Regions from separate parts of the Alcaligenes sp. NLF5-7 genome, predicted to be linked through region 2. Evidence: predicted binding sites of a transcription regulator. Region 2 holds the regulator's gene; each other region holds the start of a gene.
What was found. The regulator LexA, encoded in region 2, represses DNA repair genes until DNA is damaged. The targets are predictions, from matches to a motif close to ACTGTATNNNNATACAGT.
Positions count from the first base shown of each region.

Region 1 (10,445 bases), 1.8 Mb from region 2:
GGTGGTCGGACGCTCGAAGGAATCCGTGAACGGCACAACCCATTGCGGCTGCACAGGAACACGCGTGAACTCCACCGACCCACTGCCTGTGACACGTTGGCCAAAGCCGTCCCAATCGTCTGTCAGCATGACGCCTGCAGCCCCACGCGGTACAAAAACCAGATACAGGCGGCCATCATCAGGCGAGGTCGTCAGCGTGGGAATCCAGTGTGCAAACAGCGAGCCCGTGCAATAGAATTTGCGGCCATCCACAAACCAGCCATCGGGTTCTTTCAGCAACTGCGTGCGACGGACAAAGTCCTTCTTGCCGATCTCTGCCAATGCATTGCCAAAGCGTTTGCCTTGCAGCACTTGATCGTAGAAAAAGGCTTTTTGCTCGTGCGTCGCCCCCACGCGCAACACTTCCAAGGCGTAGTAGTGGTTTTGCGGGATATGGCCAAAGTTGCCGTCGGCCTGGGCAATGCGCTGCACGACACGGGTGAGCACATCGGCGGAAACGCCCGCGCCGCCGTATTCTTTGGGGACCGTAATGCCCCATAAGCCACTTTGACTGAATTGCTCCACCTCTCGATGCGGCAAGATACGATCGCGATCACGCTCCAGCGCATGGTGGGCAATGGATTGTGCAAACTGCTCGGCGGCTTGCAGCGCTTCGGCCTCGGACTGGATGATGTGTACGGATGTAGAAAGCTGTGTTGTCATGGCCTCAGTTCCATTGGTGATAAGACGGCGAGGCGCCATTGAGCAGGTAATTACCCAGCAAGTGATATTTCCAGCGCACCGGGTCATGCAAGGTGTGCACGCGGGCGTTGCGCCAGTGGCGATCCAGGTTATGAGCCGCACGGGTGGACGACGAGCCGGCCAAGGCAAAGAGCTGTTCACTGGCATTCAAGGCGGCTTCCGTCGTCAGGATTTTGGCCTCGGCAACAGCCACGGAAGCACGGGCGCTGCTGTCTGCATCCACGGGCTTGGCGGCCAACTCATCCAGCAAACGCGCTGCCTCCAGCAAAACTTCCTGAGCGGCATCCACCTCAATCTGCAAGGCCCCGACTTCCTGAATGATATGAGGGTCCTGCGTGGCACTGGCCACACCCGAATCGGTCCAGGGGCGCGCACGATTACGGACAAATTCCAGTGCATCCTGCAAGGCCCCCTGAGCGATACCGGCATCAATACTGGCTTGAATCAGTTGAGAAATAGGACCCGACAGGGAAGGCTTGTCCACAAAACGCCAGCTTTCCAGCACATGGTCTTCCTCGACCAGGACCTGCTCGAACACCACACTGCCACTGGCGGTGGTGCGTTGCCCAAAAGCGTTCCAGTCATCAATCACCTGCACGCCGGGCGCATCACGACGCACCCAGACCTGTACGCCACGGCCTTGCTCATCCGCAGCCCGGAAAGGAATCCAATGGGCGAACAAGGCCCCGGTTGAATAAAAGCGTGTGCCGCTAACGCACAAGCGGCCATCCGCTGCCCGAGCAAGATGGGCAGTGATGTCGGTAATCACCGCTGCCTTGCCCTTTTTTTCCGGCCCGCCATTACCTAAACGCGCGCCTTGCAGCACCGCCTTGAACCAACGCTGCTTTTGAGATTCAGTGCCGGTGTCTTGCAGGTTCTGGATCAGCGCGAAATGGTTTTGCGGGATCTGCCCCAGAGAAGGGTCAGCCGCGCTGATGATGGCAAAAACCTGTACCAGCGTTTCATTGGAAACTTCCAGGCCGCCATAGGCTTTGGGAATAGTGATGGCACCCAAGCCGCTGGCGGTATAGCGCTCTATCTCGTCCCAGGGAAGCTGGCGCAGGCGATCGCGCTCGGCAGCAGTTTGGGCAAATTCAGCAGCCAATTGCCGGGCAATGGCGAGGGCTTCGGCTTCACTGCCAATCACATGCGGCTGTTGGGGGGGCAAGGGCAGACGCGGCTTTGCAGATGCTTGGGGCAAAGCTCCGCCCTGAGTAATCCGATCATTCATACGGCACTCTTTTCAATGACTAAAAACGGTAGGGATAGACGCAGCTTCCAGCACCTGCGTCACGGCTCAAGACAGGTCGTTCGAGCAAATAAAAAACATCACATTCACCGCAAAGGCGACGCCATTACGCGCAGCGTCAACCCCTGGCTAAGTGCGGATCAACGAGCTCGCAGCCATTGCACGTAGCGGTCGCCGGCAAACTGCACCACAGTCACTAAAGCAATCAACACGGCAATCACGATCAACATCACCTGCGTGTCAAAACGCTGATAGCCATAGCGGATTGCCAAGTCACCCAGGCCACCGGCACCAACTGCACCCGCCATGGCAGACGAGCTGATCAAGGCCACGATGGTGATGGTGAAGCCACCCACAATGCCGGGGAGTGCCTCGGGCAAATAAACGTGGCGCACGATGTCCCACTTCTTGCAGCCCATGGCTTGAGCCGCTTCAATCAGGCCCGAATCCACCTCGCGCAGGCTGACCTCGGCAATACGGGCAAAGAAAGGCGTGGCGCTGATTGCCAAGGGCACAATGGCCGCCCACACCCCAATCGTGGTGCCTGCCAGCAAGCGCGTGAAAGGAATCAGCGCAACCAGCAAAACAATGAAGGGCGTGGCCCGGAAACCATTGACCACGCTACCCACCGCCCGGTTGATCCTGGGCGACTCCCAAAAGCCATGGGGGGCCGTCACAATCAAGAGCACTGCCAGCGGAATACCGGCCAGAAAGGCAATGCCCCCAGACACGCCCACCATCATCAACGTGTCCAGAAAAGCCTGCCAATAACGCTCAGCGGGGATACTCAGATTCCACAACATATCCAATGTCCTCAATGTGATGCGCGATGGCCGCCGGGCCTTGCGTCAAAGATGTCAAATCGGGCAGGCTCACATGCCCCTCAATGGCGACCAGCAAACGTCCATGTGCATGGCCCTGAATGCGGTCCACGCCACCATGAACCAGCTGCGGCTGGCCGGGCAGGCTGCGGGCAATGCGCAGCAAATCCGGCTCCCAGCCACCTTCGCCGCTATAGCTCAATTGCAGGATGCGGCTGTACGTGCCAGTTTTAGGAGGCTGCTGTACCAGACATGCCTGCAAGTCCTCCGGCAGTGTGTGCTGCAAAGGTGCCAGCAGTGCCTTGGTGGCGTCATGCTGCGGTTTGCCAAACACGCGCCAGACCTCGCCCAGCTCGGCAATGCGGCCTTTTTCCAGCACCAGCACGCGGTCGGCAATTTCACGGATCACGCTCATCTCGTGCGTAATCAGTACGACGGTGATACCCAAACGGCGGTTAATGTCCTTGAGCAAACTCAGAATGGATTGCGTAGTCTCCGGGTCCAGCGCCGAAGTGGCTTCGTCACACAGCAAAATCTCCGGGCCGGTTGCCAAGGCGCGAGCAATGCCCACGCGCTGCTTTTGCCCACCCGACAAACGACTGGGATAGGTATCGGCCTTATCTTGCAAGCCGACCAGTTGCAGCAGTTCCTGAACACGCTGAGCAATGTCTTGTGCCGACACCCCGGCCACCTTCAAGGGCAAAGCCACGTTCTCGTACACCGTTTTGGCAGACAACAAATTGAAGTGCTGAAAAATCATGCCGATGCGGCGACGCAGCTGCACCAGTTCCGATTCATTCAAGTGGGCAATATCCACGCCATCCACCAGTACCTGGCCGCTGCTCGGGCGCTCCAGCCGGTTGATGGTGCGCAGCAAGCTGGATTTACCCGCGCCGCTACGGCCAATAATGCCGAAGATGCTGCCTGGCGCGATGTCCAGATCAATGTCCTGCAAGGCAGGCACGGCGCCTGCCGAAGACTGATAGATTTTGGACAGATTGCGAAAAGCCACGCTGCCTGCCTTGACGACGCTGGGTTGCTGTTCCAGTTCCGCTTTGGCAGACGCACTGGCCTTATGAACCTCGCGCTGTCCTGCGGCCTGTTCGGCGGTGTCCCGCAGCTCGTCCAAATTACGCCGTAGTGCTGATGTGTATGCCATATCACTTGCTCGCTGTGCTGCTGCCTTGCCAGGGCAAGGTGTACAGATGGGGGTTGTGATCAAAGCGGTCTGCAATCGTGTTGCGTACCGCTTGCGACTGCTGGAACAGCTCCACGAACTGTTTCAGGGCAGGGTCGTTGACGCGGTCTTTACGCGTGACAAAACCCATTGCATAAAAGGTGTCGGCAATGCCGGAATAGACCAGGGCCTTGCCCGCATCCGCCTTGCGGCCAGCGCTGACGAAATAGCTGGGCCAGACGACAGCCAAATCCACATCCGGCAAGGAATGGATCAGTTGCGGGCCTTCAATTTCCACCAGCTTGAGCTGCTTGGGGTTGTCCACCACATCATTGACCGTGGCTCCGGTATCCAGACCATGACGCAAGGTGATCAGGCCCGCTTTTTGCAGCAGCAACAGGCCACGGCCCTGATTGACCGGATCATTCGGCAAGGACACGGTTGCGCCCTTGGGAACCTGGTCCAGAGACTGATACTTGTTCGAGTACAGGCCAATGTTTTGCAGCAAGCCCAGACCAATCAGTTCCAGGTCGTAACCACGCTCTTTGATGGCATTGTTCAGAAAGGCTTGGTGCTGGAAGAAATTCACATCAATATCGCCGTTGTTGACGGCCTCGTTGGGCAGCGTCCAATCCGTAAATTCCACCAACTGAATATCCAGACCCTGCTTTTTGCCTTCCGGGATCAGCGCTTGCACCGCATCCGAGGTTGCACCGGGAATGGAGCCCACTTTGATCACGGCGGCAGAGCTGCTGAACGGCAGGGCAGCGGCAAACAGAATGCCCAGCGCCCAACGCTGCAGGCGAGAGGAGAAGATCGCAGCCATTATTTCGCCTCTCCTTGGGTATTCAGCCAGGCCAGGGTGTAGAGGCGTTCGTCGTTATTGAATGCCGCACGCGACACGTCACGTACAGACTGCGAGTTTTGATAGATGGAAATGAACTTTTGAATGACAGGATCGTTGGTACGGTCCGCTTTCACCACGAACTGAATGGCAAACTGCGCATCTTCAATACCGGAGTAGGCCAGACCACTGGAAGGATCAAAGGCTTTGGCCGCCACGATGAAATGCGGATAGCCTTGGGCAATATCCACATCACCCGTAATACGCACCAGCTGCGGGCCTTCTACTTCCACAAAGCTGAGCCTTTTGGGGTTCTCCACAATGTCATCCAGGCTGCCCAGATAACCGACCTCTGGCTTGAGCTTGATCAACCCGACTTTTTGCAGCAAGAGCAGACCACGCCCCTGGTTCACGGGGTCGTTGGCAATGCCTACCTTGCCGCCCTGAGGGACCTGGTCCACCGCCTGATGCTTGAGCGAATACACTCCCACATTGGCCAAAATACCCGTGCCCGCGCTGGCCAGCTTGTAGCCGTTTTTCTCGATGGCGTTCTTCAGGAAAGGCTGATGCTGGAAGTAATTGATATCAATATCGCCGTTATCCACCGCCACATTGGGCGTGGTCCAGTCGGTGAACTCGATCACCTCGACATTAATGCCTTGGGCCTTGGCATCCTGGGCCGCGGCATTGATGGAATCGGCATAGGCGCCCGGCACCACGCCAATGCGTAAAGAATCGGCGGCAATGGCCGGAGAAACAGCCAGCACAAGGGCACTAGCTACGATGAGTTTGGACAGTTGCTGGAGCATGGTAAACAGTGCCTCACGGGGTGGGCCTGCGCTTGCAGGCAAATCTTGGAAGCTTCTATTACATCGACTCCATTCCCCTGGCACCACAACAGAACAATCATTTACTTATGCTGGCTAACTGCTGGATAAAATTACTTCAAGTTATTGATATTTATATTATTTTTGAAAATAAACTAAATACTGCCAACGATGGCATTTGTGATATTTCATGCGCGTTTCAAGTTAGCAGCGCGGTGCTACCCACATACGTCTGCAGCCTCTCAAGACCAAAAAAAATCCGCCCGAAGGCGGATTTCTGTACAGCAAGCTGGCCGCTTAGCCGCGAACCTTGACCAGGATTTCGTCCAGCCAGGCCAGCATCAGGTCGATTTCGTCGGCCGTGATGTTCAGGGCTGGCATGAAACGCAGCAGGTTAGGACGTGGCGAGTTCAGCAGCATGCCTTCTGGAGCGCGGTCGCGGGCAGCAGCGACGATTTCCGGGCCGTCGTCCTGATCCAGGATCAGAGCACGCAGCAGGCCTTCACCACGCTCACCGTTCATGCCCCACTTGGCGCTGATGGCCAGCAGGCCTTCGGACAGCTGCTTGGCGCGGGCGTTGACCGAAGCCAGGAAGCCAGGAGCAGCCAGTTCGTCGAACACGGCCACGCCAGCAGCGGTCATCAGGGGGTTACCGTTGTAGGTACCGCCCTGGTCGCCTGGCTGGAAGCAGGACACTTCTTCGCGGGCACACAGTGCCGACAAAGGCACACCACCACCAATGCCTTTACCCAGAGTCATGATGTCAGGACGGATGCCCGAGTGTTCGTAGGCAAACATGGTGCCGGTACGGCCCATGCCGGTTTGCACTTCGTCCACGATCAGCAGCAATTTGTGCTCGTCGGCCAGAGCGCGCAGTCCCTTCATGAATTCCACGGTCGCGGGAATAACACCAGCCTCGCCCTGTACGGGTTCGAGCATGATGCCCACGGTTTGATCGTCGATCAGCGCGCGCACGGATTCCAGATCATTCAGTTTGGCTTTAGGAAAGCCATCGACCTGAGGGGCGAACATGCGATCCCAGCCGGGTTTGCCGGACAGGGACATGGTGGCCAGGGTACGGCCATGGAAAGAGTGCTCAAAAGAAATGATCTTGTAAGCGTTGTTCTTGTTGATCTGACCCCATTTGCGCGCCAGCTTGATGGCGCCTTCGTTGGCTTCGCCACCACTGTTGGCAAAGAACACGCGGTCAAAGCAGGAGTGCTCCACGATGCGCTTGGCCAACTCGATAGAGGGCTCGTTGTAGAACGCAGGCGAGGGGTTGATCAATTTGGACGCTTGTTCGGTGATCGCCTTGATCACGTTGGCAGGGCTGTGGCCCAGCGCGTTCACGGCCCAGCCCTGGACGGTGTCCAGGTATCGCTTGCCGTTGTGATCTTGCAGCCAGGAACCTTCTCCTCGCACAAAGACCAACTCCGGACGCTGGGTAATTTCCATTAATGCACGTACACCGGCCCGATCGAATTCCATAACGGCAAACCTTGATGAAAATGAAAGAAGAAAAAATAAACCAGCCCGGCGGCTGGACAATTAATTCTAACGCAGCACACCCCCAGCAGGACGCTTATGCCTGGGACAATGGCCATCTGGCCGTGGATTGTCCCTTTTCTGGTACACATCCGCGCCCTGGCAGGCGCCAAAGCGTTTTAAGCCTGAAATCTTTGCACGGTATCGGGGTGGGAGTCGCCGGGACGCGTTTGTATAAAACCTGTCATCCAAGCAGCCTTCCAAAGATCTGCCTGCCTAAAACAAACCGTCCAGATCCAGTTGACGAGGCTGCTCCTGCGGCATTTCACTGATGGGCAGCAGAGCGCTGGCTTTCACACCCAGCAAGCGCAAGCGTCTGTCCAGCACGGCGCGTTTCAGATTCTGGCGGGCAGCAGCCAGAATGGCATCCGCCGCCAGCACGGGAGCGGGCAGGGACAGGTCGCGCGTCACGGTTTTGAAGTCCTCGAACTTCAGCTTGATTCCTATGGTTTGGGCGCACATGGCGGATTTGCGTAAATCCTGCTCCAGCTTTTCACACAGGGACTCCAGCACGGCAGACAGGCGGGACCGATCCATGCGCACGTGCAGATCACGCTCGAAGGTGGTTTCACGACTGATGGATTTAGGCGTGCGGTCGGTGGATAAGGGGCGCTCGTCCTGGCCTTGAGCCACGGCCATTAGCCATTGCGCGTAGCGCAGGCCAAAATGTTCCTGCAATTTTTCTGCAGGTGTAGCGGCCAGTTCCCCGATCTTCTGTATGCCCATTTCCGTCAGTTTCACGACCGACTTGGGACCAATGCCATTGATCTTGCCCACGGCCAGCGGCCAGATGCGGGTAGGCACATCGTCCATGGTCAGCACACAGGCCCCATTGGGCTTGTTCAGTTCTGAGGCAATTTTGGAGAGCAATTTGTTGGGAGTGATGCCTACCGAACAGGTCAGGCCCGTAGCCTGATTCACGGCTTGTCGAATCTGCTCAGCCAGCTCGTGGCTGTCTTCGGTTTTATGGCTGAGGTCCACATAGATCTCGTCGATACCCCGGTCCTCGATATGGTCCGAGACCGTGGCTACGGCCTGTTTAAACAAGCGCGAATAATGGCGGTAGGCTTGAAAATCGGCAGGCAGCAAGATGGCATCGGGGGCCAGTTGGGCCGCCTTCATTAAACCCATGGCCGAGAACACACCCAGCTGACGCGCTTCATAGGTCGAAGTCGTGGCCACCCCGCGCCCAACATAATCAGCCAGACGGGCATGTTGCCAGCTGCCATCGGGCAATTGCCTGGGCGCATCAGCACTGCGCCCGCCAATCACCACGGGACTGCCGCGCAAATGCGGGTAGCGCAGCAGCTCCACCGAGGCATAAAACGCATCCATATCCACATGAGCAATACGCCGCTCCAGAGGTTTTTCTTCTTGTGCCGCCACCTTGATCAGCCTGTTAACTGTATATATGTACACCATTATAGCGACAAGTCAGCGGTGCACCGAGAGCCACTGAATAAGCGCCGGGATGATATAAATCACTAAACATCATTAAGCTGACAGCAGGCTGAAACTACGTATTGAATCGGCAGCAAGCGCCCGGTTACTATGCAGCCTCTCTATCAGCGACACCAAGCACCCCAACAGGAGGTTTTCATGAAAAAAACAGTATTGGCTGCTGCGCTGGCAGCTCTGGTCGCCCTGCCCTTGGTGGGCCACAGCAAAACGCTTACCTGGTCCAGCCAGGGCGACTTCATGACGCTGGACCCACACGCACAGAACGAAAACCTCACGATCACAGGCAGCATGTATGTCTATGAGGCGCTGGTGGACTACGACAAGGATTTCCAGATTGTGCCCAGCCTGGCCACGGCCTGGGAACAACGTGAACCTACTGTGTGGCGCTTTACGCTGCGCGAAGGGGTGAAATTCCACGACGGCGCTCCCTTTACCGCCGATGACGTGGTGTTCTCCATTCAACGCGCCATGGCCCCTACGTCCAACTTCAAGGCCTACGTGAACGGCATCGTCAAGGCTGAAAAAGTGGACGACAAGACCGTGGACATTGTTACTGCCGCTCCCAACCCGGTTCTGCTGCGCCAATTGACCAGTGTGTTCATCATGAACAAGGCCTGGTCGGAAAAGAATAATGTGACCCAGCCCCAGGACTTCAACAAGAACGAAGAAACCTTCTCGGCTCGCAACACCAACGGTACTGGCCCTTACAAGCTGAAGTCACGTGAAGTGGACGTACGCACCGTCTTTGTCGAAAACGAAGAATGGTGGAACAAGGGCAACAAGGTGGGTAATGTCACCGAAGTGATCTACGTCCCGATCAAGCAGAACGCCACCCGTACCGCCGCCTTGCTGTCGGGCGAAGTGGACCTGGTTCTGGACCCGCCTGCGCAGGACTTGCAGCGTCTGCGCCAGCAAACCAAGATTGTGGAAGGCAACGAGTACCGCACCATCTACCTGGGTCTGGACCAAAAGAATCCGGAACTGAAGTACAGCAGCATCAAGGGCAAGAACCCCTTTGCTGACCAGCGTGTGCGTGAAGCCCTGTACGTGGCCATCGACATTGAAGCCATCAAGAAAGCCGTGATGCGCGGTTCTTCCGCCCCCACCGGCACCATGGTGGCCCCTCAGGTTCACGGCTACACCAAGGAATTGGCCCAGCGCCTGCCTTACAGCCAGGACCGCGCCAAGGAACTGCTGAAAGAAGCCGGTTACGACAATTCCCTGACCTTCACCCTGGATTGCCCGAACGATCGCTACATCAACGATGAAGCCATCTGCCAAGCCATTGTGGGCATGTGGGCCAAAGTCGGCGTGAAAGCCAACCTGAACGCCATGCCGCGCGCCACCTACTTCCCCAAAGTTCAGAGCTACGACAGCAGCGCCTACATGTTTGGCTGGGGCGTTCCAACCTTTGATGCGCTCTACACCCTGCAAAGCCTGATGCACAGCAAGGGCGAGGGCGCTGACGGCTCCTTTAACTTCGGTAACTACGAAAACGCCGAAGTGGACGCCTTGATCGACCAGATCAAGACCGAAACCGACACCGCCAAGCGCGATGCGGCCATCCACAAGGTTCTGGAAATTCATGCCAAGGAAGTGGGCCACATTCCCCTGCATGACCAGATCATTCCTTGGGCCATGGCCAAGAAGGTCAACGTGATTCATCGTGCGGACAACCGCATGCTGGCCCAATGGACCACCATCGACTAAGTTGTTTTCATACCCCAGCCCCGCCTCCGTGCGGGGCTGGTTCCCATTACGCTGTAGTCATCCGTTTCTA
Region 1 is NZ_CP100755.1:1,609,036-1,619,480, forward strand. Features, by position in the region: gene MID00_RS07540 (SfnB family sulfur acquisition oxidoreductase) at 1-702, opposite strand, end outside; gene MID00_RS07545 (SfnB family sulfur acquisition oxidoreductase) at 707-1,972, opposite strand; gene MID00_RS07550 (methionine ABC transporter permease) at 2,131-2,793, opposite strand; gene MID00_RS07555 (methionine ABC transporter ATP-binding protein) at 2,765-3,970, opposite strand; gene MID00_RS07560 (MetQ/NlpA family ABC transporter substrate-binding protein) at 3,972-4,814, opposite strand; gene MID00_RS07565 (MetQ/NlpA family ABC transporter substrate-binding protein) at 4,814-5,641, opposite strand; gene MID00_RS07570 (acetylornithine transaminase) at 5,957-7,147, opposite strand; gene dinB (DNA polymerase IV) at 7,421-8,539, opposite strand; gene MID00_RS07580 (ABC transporter substrate-binding protein) at 8,804-10,375, shown strand.
Region 1: a site for LexA is predicted at 8,607-8,624, ahead of dinB (DNA polymerase IV). Genes of this name have one in related genera too.

Region 2 (10,445 bases):
GAACCGCCTCCTGGGCCAACAAAGCACAATGCACTTTGACCGGCGGCAATTCCAGCGCTTGCTGCACATCTGTAGACGAGAACTGAGCTGCCTGCTCCAGACTGCGACCTTGCAGCCACTGTGTCGCCAATGAGGCGGCAGCGATGGTACAGCCACAGCCATAAGCCTTGAAACAGCTATCCTGAATCTGGCCCTGCTCCGATACCTTGAGCTGAATGCGAATCAAGGCCCCGGTTTCGTGACTTCCCGCTTCCCCTGTACCCACGTCAGCATCACTGCTGTTCATGACACCCACATGACGCGGGTGCAGGAAATACTCCATGACAGCGTCACTATATATCATTGCGCGAACTGCTCCGAAGCAGGCTCGCTCCACAAGGGAGAGATGGCCCGCAATTGTTCAACCACACGACGGATGGCGGCTATCGTGTCATCAATGTCCTGCTCGGTCGTGAAACGACCAAGGCTCAAGCGCAAGGAGCTGTGCGCCAACTGATCGCTGCGACCCAAGGCCGTCAATACGTAGGACGGTTCCAGGCTGGCCGACGTACAGGCCGAGCCGCTGGACACGGCCAGATCCGTCAGGGCCATCATCAGAGCTTCGCCCTCGATGTGATCCACGCTGATGTTCAGGTTGTGCGGCACACGCTGATCCAAGGTGCCATTCAGGAACAGGTCAGGGATAGACTGCAGGCCAGCCCATAGACGATCTCGCAGCGCGGTGATGCGCTGATTGTCTAGATCCATTTCCTGCGCAGCCAGTTCAAAAGCACGCCCCATGCCCACGATCTGATGAGTGGCCAGCGTACCGGAGCGAAACCCGCGTTCGTGACCACCACCGTGAATCTGCGCTTTCAGGCGCACCGCCGGTTTACGACGGATATACAAGGCACCGATTCCTTTGGGACCGTAAGTCTTGTGGGCAGACATGGACATCAAATCCACCGGCCACTCCTGCAGATTGATCGCCACCTTGCCGGTGGCCTGGGCGGCGTCCACATGGAACAGCACCTTGTGCTCCCGGCACATTGCCCCCAGGGCCTGCACATCTTGAATCACGCCAATTTCGTTATTCACCAACATGACCGAGGCCAGGATGGTATCGGGGCGAATGGCTTGTTCAAACGCCTGAGGATCAATCAGACCACTGGGCAGGACATCCAGAAAGGTGACTTCAAACCCTTCGTCCTGCAAGGCCAGACAGGTATCCAGCACGGCCTTGTGTTCCGTACGGACGGTAATAATATGGCGGCCCTTGGACTGATAAAACTGCGCGGCACCTTTTAACGCCAGATTGATGGCTTCGGTAGCACCGGAGGTCCAGACGATTTCACGCGGCTCTGCCCCTACCAAAGCGGCAACCTGACGGCGCGCCTGGTCCACGGCCTCTTCCGCATCCCACCCATAGGGATGGCTGCTGGAGGCCGGATTGCCAAATCGTTCCGTCAACCAGGGAATCATGCTGTCGGCCACACGCGGGTCTACCGGTGTAGTGGCGGCATAATCCATATAGATACGCTGAGCGCGACTCATACAAAACTCCGGGTCAGTAGCGGATCTTGCCCACTACAAAGTACATTCTTCTGGCTGGCCGGCTTCCTGAGCGGCCAACTTGAGCTGACGCAGACGCTGCTGATCAACCAAGTCCTGTAGCGAGACAGAATCCAGATAATCGACCATTTTACGACTAAGCGTCGCCCAAAGCTCGTGAGTCATGCACTCGCCTTTCTGCCCATTTGTGCCCTGCTTGCAATTACCCTTGCCACCGCATTGGGTGGCATCAACGGGCTCATCGACCGCAAACACAATGTCAGCAACGGTGATGTGGCGGGCCAGACGCGCAAGCGTATAGCCACCACCCGGACCACGCACACTATCGACCAGTTCATGGCGGCGCAACTTGCCAAACAACTGTTCAAGATACGAGAGCGAGATACCCTGTCGCTGGCTGATGCCTGCGAGCGTCACCGGTCCACTTTGCTGGCGCAGCGCAAGATCGATCATCGCGGTTACGGCGAAACGCCCTTTTGTCGTCAAACGCATGATAGTTTCCTTGCCAAAGGCGAAAGCGGCCGGACTGCCAACGGCAAATCCGACCAATTTGGTCCAGTATAGCAAATACAGGGGAAACTACCGTGCTTGAGCGTGTGTTTTTACACTTATACTGAAGTGTTATATAGCCACTCAGGCAGCACGGTAATTGGGGACGCGCTTGCGAACCAGTTCGAACACGCCCTGGCAGGCATCTTCGATGTAGTCCATGACCTTATTAAAGCCATCCTGGCCGCCATAATAAGGATCGGGCACGGTAGCCGCTTCATAGTCAGTGGCAAAGCGCATCAGCAGCATGAGCTTGTGACGATAAATGGGAGGACACATTTGCTGCAAGGCAGCGTGGTTTTCCCAGTCCATGCTCAAGATAAGGTCGAAGTTGCGAAAGTCCTCGCGCTGGACCTGTCGGGCCTGATAGGTAGAGATGTCATAACCGCGTTTACGAGCGGCTATCTGTGCGCGTGTGTCAGGATGCTCGCCAACATGAAAGCCATGCGTGGCGGCTGAATCCACCAAAATAGCCTCCGACAAACTAGCCTGGTCGACCAGTTGGCGCAAGACACCTTCGGCGCTGGGGGAGCGGCAAATATTCCCTGTACAGACAAACAGAACCTTACTCATAATGCGTCAAAGTCTGCGGGAAAACCCCAAATAAGGCAAGACGAAACCGGGGTGAAAACAGACCCCGAAAATCGCCTTGAAAACAGCAAATCCGTATCGTTTGGGAGCTGCCAATAAGAACCGGCCGCAGCTGCTTGAAGTTTGGAATAAACCAAAGGCGCAGCACCGTTTGCTTAGCGGATACACCACTTTCTCGAGATGAGATAAATCAAGCAATACACCCGAGTGATGAAAGCCGGTAGCAGAACGGTGTTTTTTCTGAGCTTTCGTCCAGCTTTAGTTGCAAATACACAACAATCATCACGCCATCAGCAGCTTGGCCTTCAGTCTTTGCAACTTGTCGCGCGCGGCTGCCGCTTGCTCGAACTCCAGGTTGCGGGCGTGGTCCATCATCTCTTTTTCCAGACGCTTGATCTCGCGTGCAGCGGCCTTCTCGTCGCGAATCAACTCGTCCGGCACATCCTCGCGCAAGCTGGCGGTTGGATCCGAGGCAACAACACCATCAATCAACTCACGGACGGCCTTGTTCACGCCGCGCGGCGTAATACCGTGCTCTTCGTTAAAGGCGATCTGCTTGGCACGACGGCGCTCGGTTTCTTCAATGGCGCGGTGCATGGAGTCCGTCATTCTGTCGGCATACAGAATGGCTTTACCGTTCAGGTTACGCGCTGCCCGACCTATGGTTTGAATCAGGCTGCGCTCCGAACGCAGGAAGCCTTCCTTGTCCGCATCCAGAATCGCCACCAGAGACACTTCGGGCAAATCCAGCCCCTCACGCAGCAGGTTGATCCCGACCAGCACATCGAAGACGCCCAGACGCAGATCCCGGATGATCTCGGCCCGTTCCACCGTATCAATGTCCGAGTGCAAGTAGCGCACGCGAATACCGTTCTCTGACAAGTATTCGGTCAGATCCTCTGACATGCGCTTGGTCAGCGTCGTCACCAATACACGGTCTTCCTGCGCAGTACGCAGCTTGATTTCACCCAGCAAGTCATCGACCTGCGTGGTAGCCGGGCGCACCTCGATTTCCGGGTCCACCAGTCCGGTAGGTCGCACCACCTGTTCAACCACATTGTCTGCATGCTCTTGCTCGTAGGCAGCGGGAGTAGCCGACACGAACACGGTTTGCGGCATACGGCGTTCGAACTCTTCCAGTTTCAAAGGCCGGTTATCCATGGCCGAAGGCAGGCGGAAACCGAACTGCACCAGGGTTTCTTTACGCGAGCGGTCACCGCGATACATGGCACCCAACTGCCCGATAGTGACGTGGCTTTCGTCGATAAACATCAGGGAGTTACGCGGCAGGTAGTCGATCAATGTCGGCGGCGGATCGCCAGGCGCAGCTCCTGACAAGTGGCGGGAGTAGTTCTCGATGCCTTTGCAAAAGCCCAGCTCCTGCAGCATCTCCAGATCAAAACGGGTGCGCTGCTCCAGGCGTTGAGCTTCAACCAAATGCCCTTCCCGTGTCAGAAATTCCAGACGCTCGCGCAGTTCGAGCTTGATGGTTTCAATCGCCCTCAACACGGTTTCGCGTGGCGTCACATAATGCGAGCTAGGGAACACGGTAAAGCGGTTCAGCTTCTGCACGACCTTGCCTGTCAGCGGATCGAACAACTCCAGCTCTTCAATCTCGTCATCAAACAGGCTGACTCGCAAGGCCAGCTCCGCGTTTTCTGCCGGGAAGATATCGACCACTTCACCACGAGCACGGAATATCCCACGCTGAAAATCCAGATCGTTACGCTCGTACTGCATGGCGACCAGACGCGCCAGCAGCTCCTGGCGGGCGATACGGTCACCCTTGCGCAGGGTCAGCACCATGGCATGGTAATCACCGGGGTTACCAATACCGTAGATGCAGGACACGGTACCCACAATAATGGTGTCAGGCCGTTCTAGCAGACTTTTGGTGGCCGACAAGCGCATCTGCTCGATGTGTTCATTGATGGACGAGTCCTTTTCAATAAACAGATCACGCGATGGCACATAGGCCTCGGGCTGGTAGTAATCGTAGTAAGACACAAAGTACTCCACGGCGTTGCGTGGAAAGAACTCGCGCATCTCGGCGTACAACTGCGCCGCCAGGGTTTTATTGGGCGCCAGAACAATGGCCGGACGCCCGGTGCGAGCAATAATGTTCGCCATCGTATAGGTCTTGCCCGAGCCAGTTACCCCCAAAAGGGTCTGGTACATCAAGCCATCATCAATCCCCTCAACCAACTGCTCAATCGCCGCAGGCTGGTCGCCAGCAGGCAAATAAGGTTGGAAAAGTTTGAAGGAACTCCCCGGAAATTCTTGAAAGGCAGGCTCAAATTTCATGCTAGACACACTTTAGGGTAAGCCCGTATTATCACATTAATGCTTTGTTTTTCTACCTTTCTGCACTAACGCCCCCATATCATCATGACATCGCTCTTCGAAACCGTCGAACTGGCTCCACGCGACCCTATTTTGGGTTTGAACGAACAATACAATGCCGACGAACGCAGCGGCAAAGTTAATCTGGGGGTCGGTGTTTACTACGACGATCAAGGGCGTATCCCGATTTTGCAGGCTGTTCAAAAGGCTGAGGAAGCCATGATGAGCAAAGCCGCCGCGCGCAGCTACCTGCCTATTGAAGGGATCAATACCTACAATCTGGGTGCTCAAACCCTGTTGCTGGGTGCCGACTCCCCCATCATTGCCGAAGGCCGCGCCTTGACCGTGCAATCCCTGGGCGGTACCGGTGCGCTGAAAATCGGTGCTGACTTCCTGCAGCAACTGTTGCCCCAGTCCGAGGTTTACATCAGCGATCCAAGCTGGGAAAACCACCGCGCCCTGTTCGAGCGCGCCGGCTTCAAGGTCAACACCTACGCTTACTACGATGCCGCTACGCATGGCCTGAACTTTGACGGCATGATCGCCTCGCTGCGCGCCATGCCGGCCCAGTCCATCGTGGTCCTGCACGCTTGCTGCCACAACCCGACCGGCGTGGACCCCAGCATGGAACAATGGGCCCAGATCGCCGAGCTGATCAAAGAACGTCAACTGGTTCCTTTCCTGGACATCGCTTACCAAGGCTTTGGCGCCGGTCTGGAAGAAGACGCCAGCGTAGTGCGTCTGTTTGCCAAGCTGGGTCTGTCCATGTTCATCAGCTCCTCGTTCTCCAAGTCCTTCTCGCTGTACGGCGAGCGCGTTGGCGCCCTGACCCTGGTTACTTCCAGCAAGGACGAAACCTCCCGCGTACTGAGCCAGGTCAAGCGTGTGATTCGCACCAACTACTCCAACCCACCCACACACGGTGGCAAAGTTGTGGCCACGGTACTGAACTCGCCTGAACTGTTCCAGACTTGGGCGACTGAACTGGCCGGCATGCGTGATCGCATCCGCGAAATGCGCGCCCAACTGGTTGCCAAGCTGAAAGAGCACGGCGCTACCCAAAACTTTGACTTCGTGCTGCAACAGCGCGGCATGTTCTCCTACTCCGGCCTGACTGCCGAGCAAGTCGAACGCCTGCGCCAGGAACACGGCATTTACGCTGTCAGCAGCGGCCGTATTTGCGTTGCTGCATTGAACAGCCAGAATATTGACGTCGTGGCCAAGGCCATCGCTCAAGTCCTGACGTAAGCTGTCCCTCACTACAGCCCCAACGCCCTTCTTCGGAAGGGCGTTGTCGTTCCAGCCCTTGGAGCACTACCATGACAGACACGATTTCCCTGAACACCGAACGCCTGATCTTGCGCCCCTGGAAAGCTTCCGACCTGGAGCCCTTTTTCCGCTTGAACAGCGATCCCCACGCACTGCGTTTTTATCCGGCCACCCTGGACCGTGAGCAAAGCGATGCCATCGCCCACCGCAGCCAAAGCCTGATTGACGAGCATGGCTGGGGTCCCTGGGCAGTCGAGCTGAAAGAAAACGGGGCCTTCATTGGCATGGTGGGCTTGAACCGCCCGACCGCCGATCTGTACTTTCAGCCTTGCGTGGAAGTTCTTTGGCGTTTGCTGCCTGAGTACTGGGGCAAGGGCTATGCCACCGAAGCGGCACGAGCCTGCATGGACTTTGGTTTTGACGAACTGGGCCTGGATCAAATTGTGGCGTACACCGCTCAATTGAACTTGCCTTCGCAGACCGTCATGCAACGCCTGGGCATGACAGAGCAAGCTGGTACCTTTGATCACCCCGGTGTAGCGGCGGGCCACAAACTCGCCCCCCATGTGCTGTACACCCTGGACCGCAAGGATTGGCCCCAGTCTGCCTGAGCAGCCCGAAGGGTCAAAAATTAAGCCTTTAGGGCCCTCACCGCTTGCAAAAACGCCAACTGTAACGCACAATCTTTACTGTATATATATTCAGCAGACAATACTATGACCGCCAAGCTCACCGCACGCCAACAACAAGTGCTGGACATCATTCGTTCTGAAATCGAACGGACGGGTTTCCCTCCCACTCGAGCAGAGATTGCTCAGGTGCTGGGTTTCAAATCCGCCAATGCGGCCGAAGATCATTTGAAAGCTCTGGCCCGCAAAGGCGCTATCGAGCTGACTGCCGGCGCCTCGCGCGGCATACGCCTGCTCGGTACGGATACCCGCGAAAGCGCCGCTCCCAGCAGCAACGCATTGGCCAATCTGGCTGACGCCCTCTTGCTGCCCATTATTGGTCGCGTGGCTGCCGGTAGCCCTATTTTGGCCACCGAGCATATCGAGCGCGAGATTGGCGTCGCCCCTACCCTATTCACCCAAACGCCTGATTACCTGCTGCGCGTACGCGGCTTGAGCATGAAAGACGCGGGCATTTTTGACGGCGACCTGCTGGCCGTCAAGAAAGCCAGTGAAGCGCGTAATGGGCAGATTGTGGTGGTACGTATTGGCGACGATGTCACCGTCAAGCGCCTGTCGCGCTCCAGCAATCAAGTGGTCCTCCTGCCCGAGAACCCGGACTTTGAACCCATCATCATCACCGACCCGGACTCCCTGTCTTTGGAAGGCATTGCTGTGGGTCTGATTCGTACCAGCCCGCTGCATTAAGCTTCCTCTCTCTTGGTCACCAGAGCTGTTTTACAGGCTTGGTGCTCCTGACAAGAGAAAAACCCCATATACCGTTTGGTACATGGGGTTTTTTATTGGTCGAAGTGCATGCCGATATACAGGTTTGAGCAGCCGTAAACCTCTCGCGCAAGCTTGCGACCCTCAACTCCCTCAATATCATTGCCCAAAGATCTGGCTCCCACTGCTATCAATATGACTAACCTCGAAGCCACGATCAGCCTGACCAAAATGTAAACAGGCTACCTTGGGTTCAAGGTAGCCTGTTTCACTGCTTGCTTACTACTGCTGATGCTTAGTGCTTGAAGGACTCGGAACCCGCGCCAGCAGCACGCGTGGCTGCCAAGGCCTCAGCGGCCAGGCGAGCTACTTCTTCGTCGCTCAGGGGCGTTACAGCGTCTTGCAGGGCCACTTCCAGTACACGGTCAATCCAACGCACCGGGATGATCTCCAGCGTGTTTTTCACGTTATCTGGAATATCGGCCAGGTCCTTGATGTTTTCTTCCGGGATCATCACGGTTTTGATGCCGCCGCGTTGCGCTGCCAACAGCTTCTCTTTCAAGCCGCCGATAGGCAGAACTTCGCCGCGCAAGGTGATTTCACCCGTCATGGCCACATCAGCACGAACCGGAATACCCGTCAGGCTGGACACGATAGCGGTCGTAATGGCGATACCGGCCGATGGACCGTCCTTGGGCGTAGCGCCTTCTGGAAAGTGCACGTGCAGGTCACGCTTTTCAAACACGCTATTGGCAATGCCCCACTTCTGGGCACGCGAACGTACGACTGTGCGAGCCGCTTCAACCGACTCTTTCATCACATCGCCAATCGAGCCGGTGCGCAGCACATTGCCTTTACCGGGCATATCGGCCACTTCGATGGTCAGCAACTCACCGCCCACCTCGGTCCAGGCCAGACCCGTCACCAGACCAACCTTGTTCTCTTTTTCGGCCAGGCCGAAGGAGAAACGACGTACGCCCAGGTAATCGTTCAGATTCGCCGCATTCACGACCAAGGTTTCCTGGGTCAGTGTCTTGTTGCGAGCTGCACGCGTACCGGCTTGTGGATTGGCCACCAACAGCTTGCGAACAACCTTGCGGCAGATCTTGCTGATTTCACGTTCCAGGGAACGTACACCCGCTTCACGGGTGTAGTAACGCACGATGTCGCGCACGGCATCTTCGGTCACTTCCAGCTCGCCATCCCGCACGCCGTTGTTCTTCATCAGCTTGGGCAAGAGGTAATCGAAAGCAATACGCACCTTCTCATCTTCGGTATAACCCGACAGACGAATCACTTCCATACGGTCCAGCAGGGCCGGTGGAATGTTCAAGGTGTTGCTGGTTGCCACGAACATCACGTCGGACAAGTCATAGTCCACTTCCAGGTAGTGATCCTGGAAGGTGTGGTTTTGTTCAGGGTCCAGAACCTCCAGCAGTGCCGAGGATGGGTCGCCACGGAAATCCGCGCCCATCTTGTCGATCTCGTCCAGCAGGAACAGCGGGTTACGTACACCCACCTTGCTCATGTTCTGAACCACCTTGCCCGGCATGGAGCCGATGTAGGTACGACGGTGACCGCGAATCTCGGCCTCGTCACGTACACCACCCAAAGCCATACGAATGAACTTGCGGTTCGTTGCCTTGGCAATGGACTGTCCCAGCGAGGTTTTACCCACGCCTGGAGGGCCAACCAAACACAGGATTGGAGCCTTCAGTTTGTCGACACGTTGCTGAACAGCCAGGTACTCGACAATACGTTCCTTGACCTTTTCCAGACCAAAGTGATCCGCATCCAACACTTCCTCGGCATTGCTCAAGGAGTTGTTAATACGGCTCTTTTTGCGCCAAGGCAGGCCAACCAGCGTTTCAATGTAGTTACGCACCACGGTTGCTTCGGCTGACATCGGCGACATCAGCTTGAGCTTCTTCATTTCCGATTCGGCTTTCTTGAGCGCTTCCTTGCTCAATTGAGCCTGCTCGATGCGTTTTTCCAGCTCTTCAACATCAGCGCCGTCTTCGCCTTCGCCCAGCTCTTTCTGAATCGCCTTGACCTGCTCGTTCAGATAGTAGTCGCGCTGACTCTTTTCCATCTGCTTTTTCACACGGCCGCGAATGCGCTTCTCGACCTGCAAGATGTCAATTTCGCCTTCCAGTTGCGACAGCAGGCTTTCCAGACGCTCCAAAGCCTTGGGCGTTTCCAGCATGCCCTGCTTTTGTTCCAGCTTCAAAGGCAAATGAGCGGCGATGGTATCGGCCAGACGGCCAGCATCGTCAATCCCGGTCAGGGAAGTCAGAATTTCCTGAGGGATCTTTTTATTCAGTTTGACGTACTGCTCGAACTGACCCAGCACCGCACGACGCAGCGCTTCGGTTTCAGCAGCATCACCGGAGTCGCCAGGCACTTCGACCACCGAGGCCATGAAGTGGGTTTCGGCATCCTGTACCTGTGTGATTCGAGCGCGCTGCAAGCCTTCCACCAGCACTTTTACCGTGCCGTCGGGCAGCTTGAGCATTTGCAAAATACTGGCCGCACACGCAATTTCGTAGAGATCCTCGGGAGCGGGATCGTCCTTGCCTGCGGACTTTTGCGCCACCAACATAATGTTGTTGCCGGACTCCATTGCCAGCTCAAGGGCTTTGATCGAGCGAGGCCGGCCAACAAAAAGCGGAATCACCATGTGAGGGAACACCACTACATCGCGCAAGGGAAGCAGCGGCAGCTCAATAGGTTCCGTAGAAAGAATCT
Region 2 is NZ_CP100755.1:4,239,212-4,249,656, forward strand. Features, by position in the region: gene MID00_RS19575 (iron-sulfur cluster scaffold-like protein) at 1-343, opposite strand, end outside; gene MID00_RS19580 (IscS subfamily cysteine desulfurase) at 340-1,533, opposite strand; gene iscR (Fe-S cluster assembly transcriptional regulator IscR) at 1,567-2,043, opposite strand; gene MID00_RS19590 (low molecular weight protein-tyrosine-phosphatase) at 2,185-2,676, opposite strand; gene uvrB (excinuclease ABC subunit UvrB) at 2,974-4,995, opposite strand; gene MID00_RS19600 (amino acid aminotransferase) at 5,080-6,282, shown strand; gene MID00_RS19605 (GNAT family N-acetyltransferase) at 6,354-6,914, shown strand; gene lexA (transcriptional repressor LexA) at 7,020-7,679, shown strand; gene lon (endopeptidase La) at 7,993-10,445, opposite strand, start outside.

Region 3 (10,445 bases), 740 kb from region 2:
ACCGTATCCAGCCCAGCCTTGCCTTGCAAACCCCAATTCTGAGCGCGCAGAGCTTTGCCAGTCTCCAAAAGCTCTTGCTGGCTTACCTGACCGGCCCAATAGGCTTCCAAAGAGCGCTTCAATTCGCGCTGTGCGCCCATGCGAGGAAAACCCAGATTATGAATAATAGTCATAGTAAGCCCATAAATTAGAAATAAAAGGCCCGTATCAGGCGCCTGAAATCTATTGTGCCTGTATACTTACTTGAAAAAAAATCAAATACACCATGCTAATTATGAATTTTCCTCAACATGCTTGAAATCCGCCATCTCGAAACCCTGAGCGCCATCCGCGACAGCGGCAGCTTGCAAGAAGCCGCCGAGCGCCTGCATGTTACGCAGTCCGCCCTCTCGCACCAGCTTCGCGACCTGGAAGTGCGGCTTCAAGTGCAATTGCTGAACCGCCGCACCCGCCCTGCCCGCCTGACCACCGCCGCTCTGCGTATCCTGACGCTGGCCGATGACATCCTGCCGCGTGTACGCGCCACCGAGCGCGATTTGCAAAGACTGGCCGCCGGACGCACGGGACGCCTGCATGTGGCCATTGATTGCCACTCCTGCTTTCAATGGCTGATGCCAGCACTGGACGCATTCAGGCAGCAATGGCCTGACGTCACGCTGGACTTGAGCGCGGCTTTTTCCTTTGCGCCCTTGCCCGCCTTGATGCGCGGGGATCTGGATGTGGTGATCACCTCGGACCCGCAGGACAATCCGGCTGTCCATTACGAACCCCTGTTTCGCTACGAGCTGGTGCTGGCTGTCTCCAACCAGCACCCCTTGTCGCAGTACCGCTATGTAGAACCTTTCCAATTGACCGATCAGGTTCTGATTACCTACCCGGTAGAACGCAATCGTCTGGATATTTTTACGCAGTTCCTGACGCCAGCCGATGTGGAGCCCGCTGCGATTCGGCAGGCCGAGCTAACGCCCATGATCGTGCAACTGGTTGCCAGCCAGCGTGGTGTGACGGCGTTGCCAAACTGGGCCTTGACGGAGTTCTTGAACCCGACCTCGATTCGCACTTGCCGTTTGGGAGAGCACGGTATCTGGCGCACCCTATACGCCACGGTACGTAGTGAGGATTTACAAGCGGATTATGTGCAGGCCTTTTTGGCACAGGCACGAGAGACCTGCTTCAAAAGCCTGCAAGGAATCGTGGCGGCGCAGTCTTGAGCCATTTAGCAATGGCATGGCAAAACTCTGTCGCAAGCACTATGTAGATAGAGGAAAAGTACAGGCGGGCGGGCTCATGCCAACTTGAACGAGACCTCGTTTTTTGATGGCGGCAGCAGACAAGCAAGAAACACAGCAAAACGAAGTATTACAGATGGCTTATTCAAGCCGGATCGTCTTCCCAATCACCCAGAATCTGCTGCAAGATACGGCCCGAGAAGCCTCGGCTGGCCATGAAGCGATATTGCTTGGCGTAACTGCGGGGATCATCGGGCGGCGCACTGAATTTCTTGCCCCACACTTGCTTGGCCCGTTCCAGTTCGGTTGCCATCAACTCTTCTTTGATAATTTCGGTCTGTTCCACATCCACGCCATGCTGACGCAGTTCTTGCAGAATGACTCGGGTGCCCACACGCGAGGCACGGCGATTGACGACACTATGTGCGAAGCGCTCGTTGGACAGCCATTTCTGTTCGACCAGGGCGTCGAGCAAGGCCTCCACTTCTTCAGCACTTTCTGCATGGGGCGCCAGACGGCGGCCCAACTCCAGGCGCGAGTATTCGCGTCGGGATAAAAAATTCAACGCTCTGGCTTTAAGAGACAGCCCCGGCCGTTTGGACGGGGCTTTCTTTTCAGCAGCAGGAGCATTGTCGCCCAAGCTATCTTCTACGTTTCTGCCCGCCCGAGTGGGCCGGGCAGAAAGCGCAGCAACGCGCTCCCTTTGAGCTTGTTTACGTTCCCGGATTTCCTCCGGGTCTGTCTCAAAGGGTTCGTCATCGAACTCTGGGGGAAAAATCAGACTTCTCCCTCGGCCGGATCAACCACAGGAGCAGCGGCTGGACGGCTGACAGCAGCGCTCATCAGGGCAACGCCCAGCTTTTCACGCACTTTGTTTTCGATTTCGCGGGCCAACTCGGGGCGCTCTTTCAGGAATTCGCGCACATTGTCCTTACCCTGACCAATGCGGTTGCCGTCGTAGCTATACCAGGCACCTGCCTTGTCGACCACGCCGGTTTGTACACCCAGATCGATAATCTCGCCTTCACGGGAAATACCGCTGCCATACATGATGTCGAATTCGGTTTGCTTGAAAGGAGGCGCAACCTTGTTCTTGACCACTTTAACGCGGGTCTCGTTACCCACCATTTCGTCGCCACGCTTGATGGAACCGATACGGCGAATATCCAGACGCACGGAGGAGTAAAACTTCAGCGCGTTACCACCCGTGGTGGTTTCAGGGTTGCCGAACATGACGCCAATCTTCATACGGATCTGGTTAATGAAGATGACCATGCAGTTAGCGCGTTTGATGGTGGCCGTCAATTTACGCAGGGCCTGGCTCATCAGACGGGCCTGCAGACCGGGCAAGGAATCGCCCATATCGCCTTCAATTTCAGCCTTGGGAGTCAAGGCAGCCACCGAGTCGATAACAATCAGGTCTACCGAACCCGAACGCACCAGGGCTTCGGTAATTTCCAGAGCCTGCTCGCCGGTATCAGGCTGGGAGATCAACAGATCACCCAGATTCACGCCCAGTTTTTGAGCGTATTGCACGTCCAGCGCGTGTTCGGCGTCAATAAAGGCACATGTGCCTTTGAGCTTTTGCATCTCTGCAATCACTTGCAGGGTCAGCGTGGTTTTACCCGAAGATTCCGGGCCGTAAATTTCAATAACGCGACCACGTGGCAGACCACCGACGCCCAAAGCAATGTCCAGACCCAAGGAACCCGTGGAGACCACCTGGATGTCATGCTCGACGTTGTCGTCGCCATAACGCATGATCGAGCCCTTGCCGAACTGCTTTTCGATTTGCGACAGAGCGGCGGCCAGCGCTTTGGAACGTTCCGAGGCCACTGCTTTGCTGTTTTTATCGTCCATGAAAAATCCTTGACTGTGGAATGGCGCCCCAACGGACGGGCACGGCAATTAAAAATCAAACCTAATTATTGCATCAAATTATACTGTATATATACACAGATATTCAAATAAATTAACTAGCCGGCATCGTTATCCCCTACTGACCAGCCTTACAGCCTTGTGCAACAATGCCGAACAGCCACTCAATCATCTGTTTGTGTAGGGTCATGCGCATACTAATAGCTGAAGACGACAGTATTCTCGCGGATGGACTTTCTCGCTCCTTACGCTACGAAGGCTATGCGGTTGATGTCGTGCACGATGGCGATAGCGCCGACTCGGCCTTGCAGCTGCAAAGCTTTGACCTTCTGATCCTGGACCTGGACCTGCCCAAAAAGCCCGGCCTGTCGGTGCTGCAGTCAATCCGCCAACGCCAGGACACCCTCCCCGTTCTGATCCTGACTGCCAGCGATACGGTCGAACAGCGTGTGCGCGGTCTGGACCTGGGCGCGGACGACTATATGTCCAAACCCTTTGCCCTGACCGAACTGGAAGCCCGTGTACGCGCCCTGACGCGTCGCAGCACCGGCACCAGCAGCGCCTTGCTGCATCACAAACGACTAAGCTTCGACCTGAAAGGTCGCATGGCTTATATAGACAATCAGCCCCTGGAGCTGTCGGCGCGTGAAACCAGCTTGCTGGAGATTTTCCTGTCGCGCAGCGGCCGCATGATCAGCAAGAACCAGTTTGTGGATCTGCTCTGTGAGTGGGGTGAGGAAGTCACCCCTAACGCCATCGAGGTCTATATCCACCGCCTGCGCAAAAAACTGGAGCCTAGCGGCGTACGCATCCTGACCGTGCGTGGTCTGGGATACTGTCTGGAACCGGAAAAATTGCGAGAAGACGCTCCAGCCTAAAGGATCGTCCATGCAGCACGCTACGCCCCCAACCAGCAACAAGGCTGCGCCTGCCAAAGGCAAGCGTGTCGCACCACGCCCGCTCATTCACAAGATCATGATCTGGATTTTCGGGCCTTTGTTTTTGCTGTGGACGGTAGGCATTGTCATTACCTACTTCATCGCCCAGCACATTGCGAACTCCCCTTACGACCGCACCTTGCGCGATCACCTGGACTTGTTGCGAGTGGAAATCAGCCATCAGGATCTGAGCCAGCCCATCCATTTATCGCACGGGGCACAGACAATTTTGCGCCAGGAAAGCCCGACCCCTACGCTATGGCAAATCCGCGATGCCAATGGCGAGCCACTGGCTGGCAACGCGAATTTGCCGGTTCCCGACAGTTGGGGATATGACACCGACCTACTGCGCTACCGGGACGTTATTCTGGATGATCAAAGCCTGCGGCTGGCCTATGTCTGGGGGGGCAAGGACAAAAACGACACGCCCTTTCTGGCGGTTGCTGCCGAAACCAATGAACATAGAGCGGTGCTACACAGAGAAATTCTGATCGGGATGCTGACACCGCAATTCATTCTGGTACCGTTGGCGGCCATGCTGGCGGGCCTGGGGCTGACACATGGCCTGGAGCCGCTGAACCTGCTGCAAGCGCGCTTGCGTGCTCGTGCGCCCGGTGATTTATCGCCGGTAGATCAAGAGCAGGCGCCTGCCGAAATTGTGCCGCTGATTGATGCCATGAATGGACTCCTGGCCCAGCAGGCACAATTTTCAGCCACTCAAAGGCAGTTTGTGGCCAATGCGGCCCACCAGTTGAAAACGCCGCTGGCGGGGATACGCACCCAAGCCGAACTGGCCCTGCGCGAGCGCGACCCCAGGCAGACCGAAGCCAGCTTGCAACAACTGGTACGCGGCACCGACCGGGCCACGCGCCTGGTCACCCAAATGTTGGCCTTGGCCCGTGCCGAAAGCAGCGATGCCCTGTACGCCCCTACCAAGCAAACCCTGGACCTGAATACCCTGACTGAATTGCATGTAGGCCAGCGTGTGCCCGATGCCTTGAAACTGGGGCTGGATCTGGGGCTGGAAAACACTGCCAAGGCTATCCTCTTGCAAGCGGATCCGGTCCTGCTCGATGAGCTGATCAACAATTTGCTGGATAACGCCCTGATCTACACCCCTGCTGGCGGCTGGATCACCATGCGTACCGGCCAGACTCAAGGCAAGGGCTGGTTGGAAATCGAGGACAACGGCCCCGGCATTCCCACGGAACATAAAGCACGAATTTTTGATCGTTTTTATCGCATCATGGGCAACCAGGCAGACGGTAGTGGCCTGGGGCTGGCCATTGTGCGGGAGATTGCCGACATTCACGGCGCCTCCATCGACTTCATGCCACTGACTGGGGGCCAGGAAAGCGGCCTGCGCTTACGCGTCAGTTTCCCACTGTCTTTGCCTTGGAGAGCCTGAGCACATGCCCCAGACAATCACCAGTGCAACCTTCCCGAAAGCCAAGAATAAGCTGGACACCCAGGGTCGCAAAGTTATTTTTGCCTCCGCCCTGGGCACCATGTTCGAGTGGTACGACTTCTATCTGTACGGCTCCATGGCCGCCATTCTGGCGCAACACTTCTTTTCCGCCGTTAATCCGACAGCCGGCTTTATCTTTGCCTTGTTGGCCTTTGCCGCCGGTTTTGCCGTACGCCCCTTTGGAGCCTTGCTCTTTGGTCGTATTGGCGACCGCGTGGGCCGCAAGTACACCTTTCTGATCACCATCTTGCTGATGGGACTGTCCACCTTTTTGGTCGGCGTACTACCGAGCTATGAAGCCATCGGGATTGCCGCCCCCATCATGCTGATCGTCCTACGTCTGCTGCAAGGCCTGGCCATGGGTGGCGAATACGGCGGTGCCGCCACCTATGTGGCTGAGTACGCGCCCCAGCACCGTCGCGGTTTTTACACCAGCTGGATTCAGACCACCGCATCCGTGGGTTTGCTGCTGTCCCTGCTGGTCATCATGGGCATACGCAGTCTGGTCGGGGAAGAAGCATTTGTGGTTTGGGGCTGGCGCATTCCCTTTCTGATTTCCGTGCTGCTGCTGGCGATTTCCGTCTGGATACGGATGAACCTGAAAGAGTCACCTGCCTTCCAGCACATCAAGGAAGAAGGCACGCTGTCGACCTCGCCCATTACCGAATCCTTCGGGCGCTGGGCGAATCTGCGCATCGCCTTGCTGGCACTGTTCGGCCTGACGGCCGGCCAAGGCGTGGTCTGGTACACGGGGCAGTTCTACGCCTTGTTCTTCATCACCCAAATGCTGGGTTTGCATGCCACCTTGGCGCAAACCTTGATGGTAATTTCACTGCTACTGGCCACCCCGCTATTTATCTTTTTTGGCTGGCTGTCGGATCAAATCGGGCGCAAGCCCATCATCCTGACGGGCTGTTTGCTGGCCGCCCTGACCTACTACCCGGTCTTCCAGGGCCTGGCCTATTTTGCCAACCCCGCTTTGGTCCAGGCGCAGCGCAACGCGCCCGTCACTGTTATTACCGACCCGGCCAGTTGCTCCTTCCAGTTCAATCCGGTGGGCAGCCACACCTTCACCAGCTCTTGCGATATCGTGAAGTCCTACATGGCCAGCCACGCGGTCAGCTACAACAACGTCAAGGGTTCACCCGGTCAGGTGGCCCAGGTACGCATTGGCGATCATGTGATCGATGGTTTTGAAGGCGGACATCTGAGCCGCGCCGATTTTGCCCGTCACTCGCAAGAGTTGCGCAATGAGTTGACTCAGACCATGCGCCAGTACGGCTACCCGGACGGCGCAGACCCGGAGCAGATCAATAAAGTGATGCTGGTGGTTCTGCTGACCTATCTGGTGGGGCTGGTAACCGCGGTCTACGGCCCCATTGCGGCCATGCTGGTGGAGATGTTCCCGATCCGCATCCGCTACACCTCCATGAGCCTGCCTTATCACATTGGCAATGGCTGGTTCGGGGGTTTTTTGCCCACCCTGTCCTTTGCCATGATTGCCGTCACTGGCAATATTTACGATGGTTTGTGGTACCCGATTCTGATCTGTCTGGTGACGGTTGCGATTGGTGCGCCCTTTGTGCGGGAAACCCGCCATAACGACATCAATCGTTAGCCAGTCCAGGCAAAAAACGCGTTGCACCGGCCATTTCCCGCGCTCTGTCAAGCAAATGCAAGGGTCCGTAAATGGCGGGGCGGCACAGGAAGATCTGCGCGTACAATCGAACATTGCCTCGGGCTTTACGCCCGCCCTTTTTCTTCTGTTTATTTATCTTCGTATCCATGTGGTTTAAGAATCTACGCATCTATCGCCTCTCCCCCGACTGGGTATGTTCCGCCGAAGAGCTGGAAGAAGCTCTTTCCAAACACAGCTTCACCCCTGGTTCCAGCCAGGAACCGCTAAGCCTGGGCTGGGTCAGCCCACGCGAGAACAGTGCTCTGGTGCACGAAGTTAACGGTCAGTACCTGATCGCTCTGCGCGCCGAAAAGAAGCTGCTGCCCACCACAGTGATCAACCAAGTCGCTCGTGAGAAGGCTCGTGATATCGAAGAGCAGCAAGGCTACAAACCTGGCCGCAAGCAAATGAAGGAAATCAAGGAACAAGTCATTGTGGACTTGATGCCTCGTGCCTTCGCCGTCTCGCGCGACACCCGCGTCTGGCTGGATACCCGCAACCACTGGCTGGCTATTGATGCCGCGGCTACCGCCAAGAGCGACGAAGTTCTGGGCCTGCTGGCCAAGAGCGTGGAACCTTTCCCCGTGCAGCCTCTGTATACCGAGCAATCACCCGGTGCCGCCATGACCTCCTGGCTGGTGGGCGAAGAGCAACTGGCCAACTTTACTGTGGACCAGGACACTGAACTGCGCTCCACCGGCGATAGCGGTGCTGCCGTGCGCTACGTGAAGCAAAGCGCCGACATTGACGAAGTGCGCAAGCACGTTGAAGCCGGCAAGCAATGCACCCGTTTGGCCATGACCTGGGCGGATCGCATCAGCTTTGTGCTGACCGATGCGCTGGACGTCAAACGCGTGGCCCCACTGGACATCCTGACTGAAAAACAAGATGTGACGGCCGTCAACGATGACGAAATCTTTGACGCTGACATGACCTTGATGACCTCCGAGCTGGCCAAGATGATCAGCGATCTGGTCGAAGTCCTGGGCGGCGAACGCAAGTAAGCCCGGACCACACAGCCCGCTTGGCTGAACCGCCCTTCAGGCCAGCTCCTGCTGGGCGGCGCGATACACACCGGGCGTCATGCCCGTCCAATGGCGGAAAGCCCGGTGAAATGTCGCTGGCGAACTGAACTTCAATGCGTAAGCAATTTCAGCCAGCGACATATCTTTGCGCAGCAATTTGAAAATCGCCAAATCTCGGCGCAGCTCATCCTTGATCCCCTGAAACGACAGGCCTTCATCTTGCAGCCTGCGTATCAGCGTGCGCGCCGACATATGCAATTTGCCGGACACATCCTGCAAGGTGTAGCCTAGGTCGGTATGCAAGATTTCCCGCACTTTGAGGCGCAAGGCATGCTCGTGATAGGAGGTAAAAATCCAGTCACGCGGCGCACGCTCCAGAAAGGCTCTGGCCTCAACCTGAGTGCGTTGTGGCCGTACCTGCCCCAACTCCACGCCAAACAAGATATGCGAGCACGGCGCATCAAAACTGACTGAAGCGGGAAACAGCACCGAATAGTCCGCCGCAAAAGCCGGTCTGGGAAATGCAAAGGCCACTTGCTGCACCGGCACCTCGCGCCCCATCAGCCAGGACACAATTCCGTGCGTCAGCTTCAGCATCAGTGCATGGCCGAAACGATGCACATAGGCGGTGGGATAACGCGGCACCAGCTCAATGCCCAACTCTTTATCCGTGCGTATCAGATTCAGGCTGAAATCATCCAGCAGCAGATTCCAGAACTGGGTGAAACGGTACAAGGCCACATTGATGGATGGCGCGTCCCGCACGGTGCGCACAATGTATTTCAAGGCCCCGGCGCGTATGGGCCGAGTCCAGAAACCCATCATCTCATCGCCCGTTTTCCTGGCGCTTTCCTGATACAGGCGCACCAGTTGATCACGCGTCAAACGAGCGCCGGGCCGATCAATAAAATCTTTCACGATGCCCGCCTGCTTCAGGCAATGATCCAGCACATGTTCGGAATAGCTGGTGCGCAGGCTATGAAACCAGTCCTGAACCAGATCCAGCGCCACGGTGGCCGTATGGGCTGCATCAACGGGCACCGGGAGCGTGCCGGGCAAAGCATTCATTTCCTATGACCTCTCAAAGATTGTCACTTTTTGCATATTCGACGTCAGTATTCGCTATTGGGTAAGGTGCTAAACCATCCTATGCTGACACACATAATACAAGGAGACATCACCATGTTAGGCACTGGAAATATGATGCATATGCCCTTGCTCATCAGTTCAATTCTCACCCACGCCGTAGAGAATAACCCTGAGCAGGAGATTGTTACCGCTTTGGATAATGGCGAGCTTCATCGCTACAGCTATCTTGAATTTGCCCACCGGGTTCAGGATCTGGCTCTGGGACTGCGCCGAGAAGGCCTGCAGCCCGGCGAACGCGTGGCAACTTTGGCATGGAACACCTACCGCCATCTGGAAATTTACTACGCCACCTCGGGCATCGGTCTGATCTGTCACACCGTGAACCCGCGCCTGACGCGCGAGCAAATTGCCTTCATCATCAATGATGCTCAAGACACGGTGATGTTCTACGACGAACATTTTGAAGAAATGATCAGCTATCTGCGCGGCCAGTGCCCCACCGTCAAGCAGTGGGTACGCATGGGCAGCCAGGCTCAAGGCCCTTTGGCCGATGAATACGAAAGCTGGCTGGGCAATGACAGCACGGGCTTTGAGTGGCCTGTGTTTGATGAAAATACTGCCAGCGGCCTGTGCTACACCTCCGGCACCACGGGCGATCCCAAAGGTGCCCTGTACACCCATCGCTCCACCCTCTTGCATGCCTACGCCTCGGCCCACCCGAACGCACTGTGCATTGCCAGCGCTGACGCCGTCATGCCTTTGGTCCCCATGTTTCACGTCAATGCCTGGGGCCTGCCTTACTCCGGCCTGATGTCCGGAGCCAAAATTGTTCTGCCCGGTGCAAATTTGCAGGGAGAGCGCATTTACTCCCTCTGCGAACGCGCTGGCGTCACCTTGTCCGCCGGTGTACCCACCATCTGGAAAACCGTGCTGGACTATGCCAAAGCCAATGGCAAGCAATTCACTACCCTGAGCCGCATCCTGATCGGCGGTTCCGCTTGCCCACCCAATATGATTGCCGCCTGGGCGGGCTACGGCATTACCGTGCGCCACGCCTGGGGCATGACGGAAACCTCGCCGCTGGGCACTGTTTGCCAATTGCTACCCAAACACAGCGATCTGCCCGAAGCCCAGAAGCAG
Region 3 is NZ_CP100755.1:3,500,968-3,511,412, reverse strand. Features, by position in the region: gene metE (5-methyltetrahydropteroyltriglutamate--homocysteine S-methyltransferase) at 1-173, opposite strand, end outside; gene MID00_RS16155 (LysR family transcriptional regulator) at 291-1,211, shown strand; gene recX (recombination regulator RecX) at 1,375-1,794, opposite strand; gene recA (recombinase RecA) at 2,007-3,089, opposite strand; gene MID00_RS16140 (response regulator transcription factor) at 3,296-3,985, shown strand; gene MID00_RS16135 (sensor histidine kinase) at 3,996-5,453, shown strand; gene MID00_RS16130 (MFS transporter) at 5,554-7,131, shown strand; gene MID00_RS16125 (recombination-associated protein RdgC) at 7,299-8,195, shown strand; gene MID00_RS16120 (AraC family transcriptional regulator) at 8,232-9,284, opposite strand; gene MID00_RS16115 (long-chain-fatty-acid--CoA ligase) at 9,399-10,445, shown strand, end outside.
Region 3: a site for LexA is predicted at 3,172-3,189, ahead of recA (recombinase RecA). Genes of this name have one in related genera too.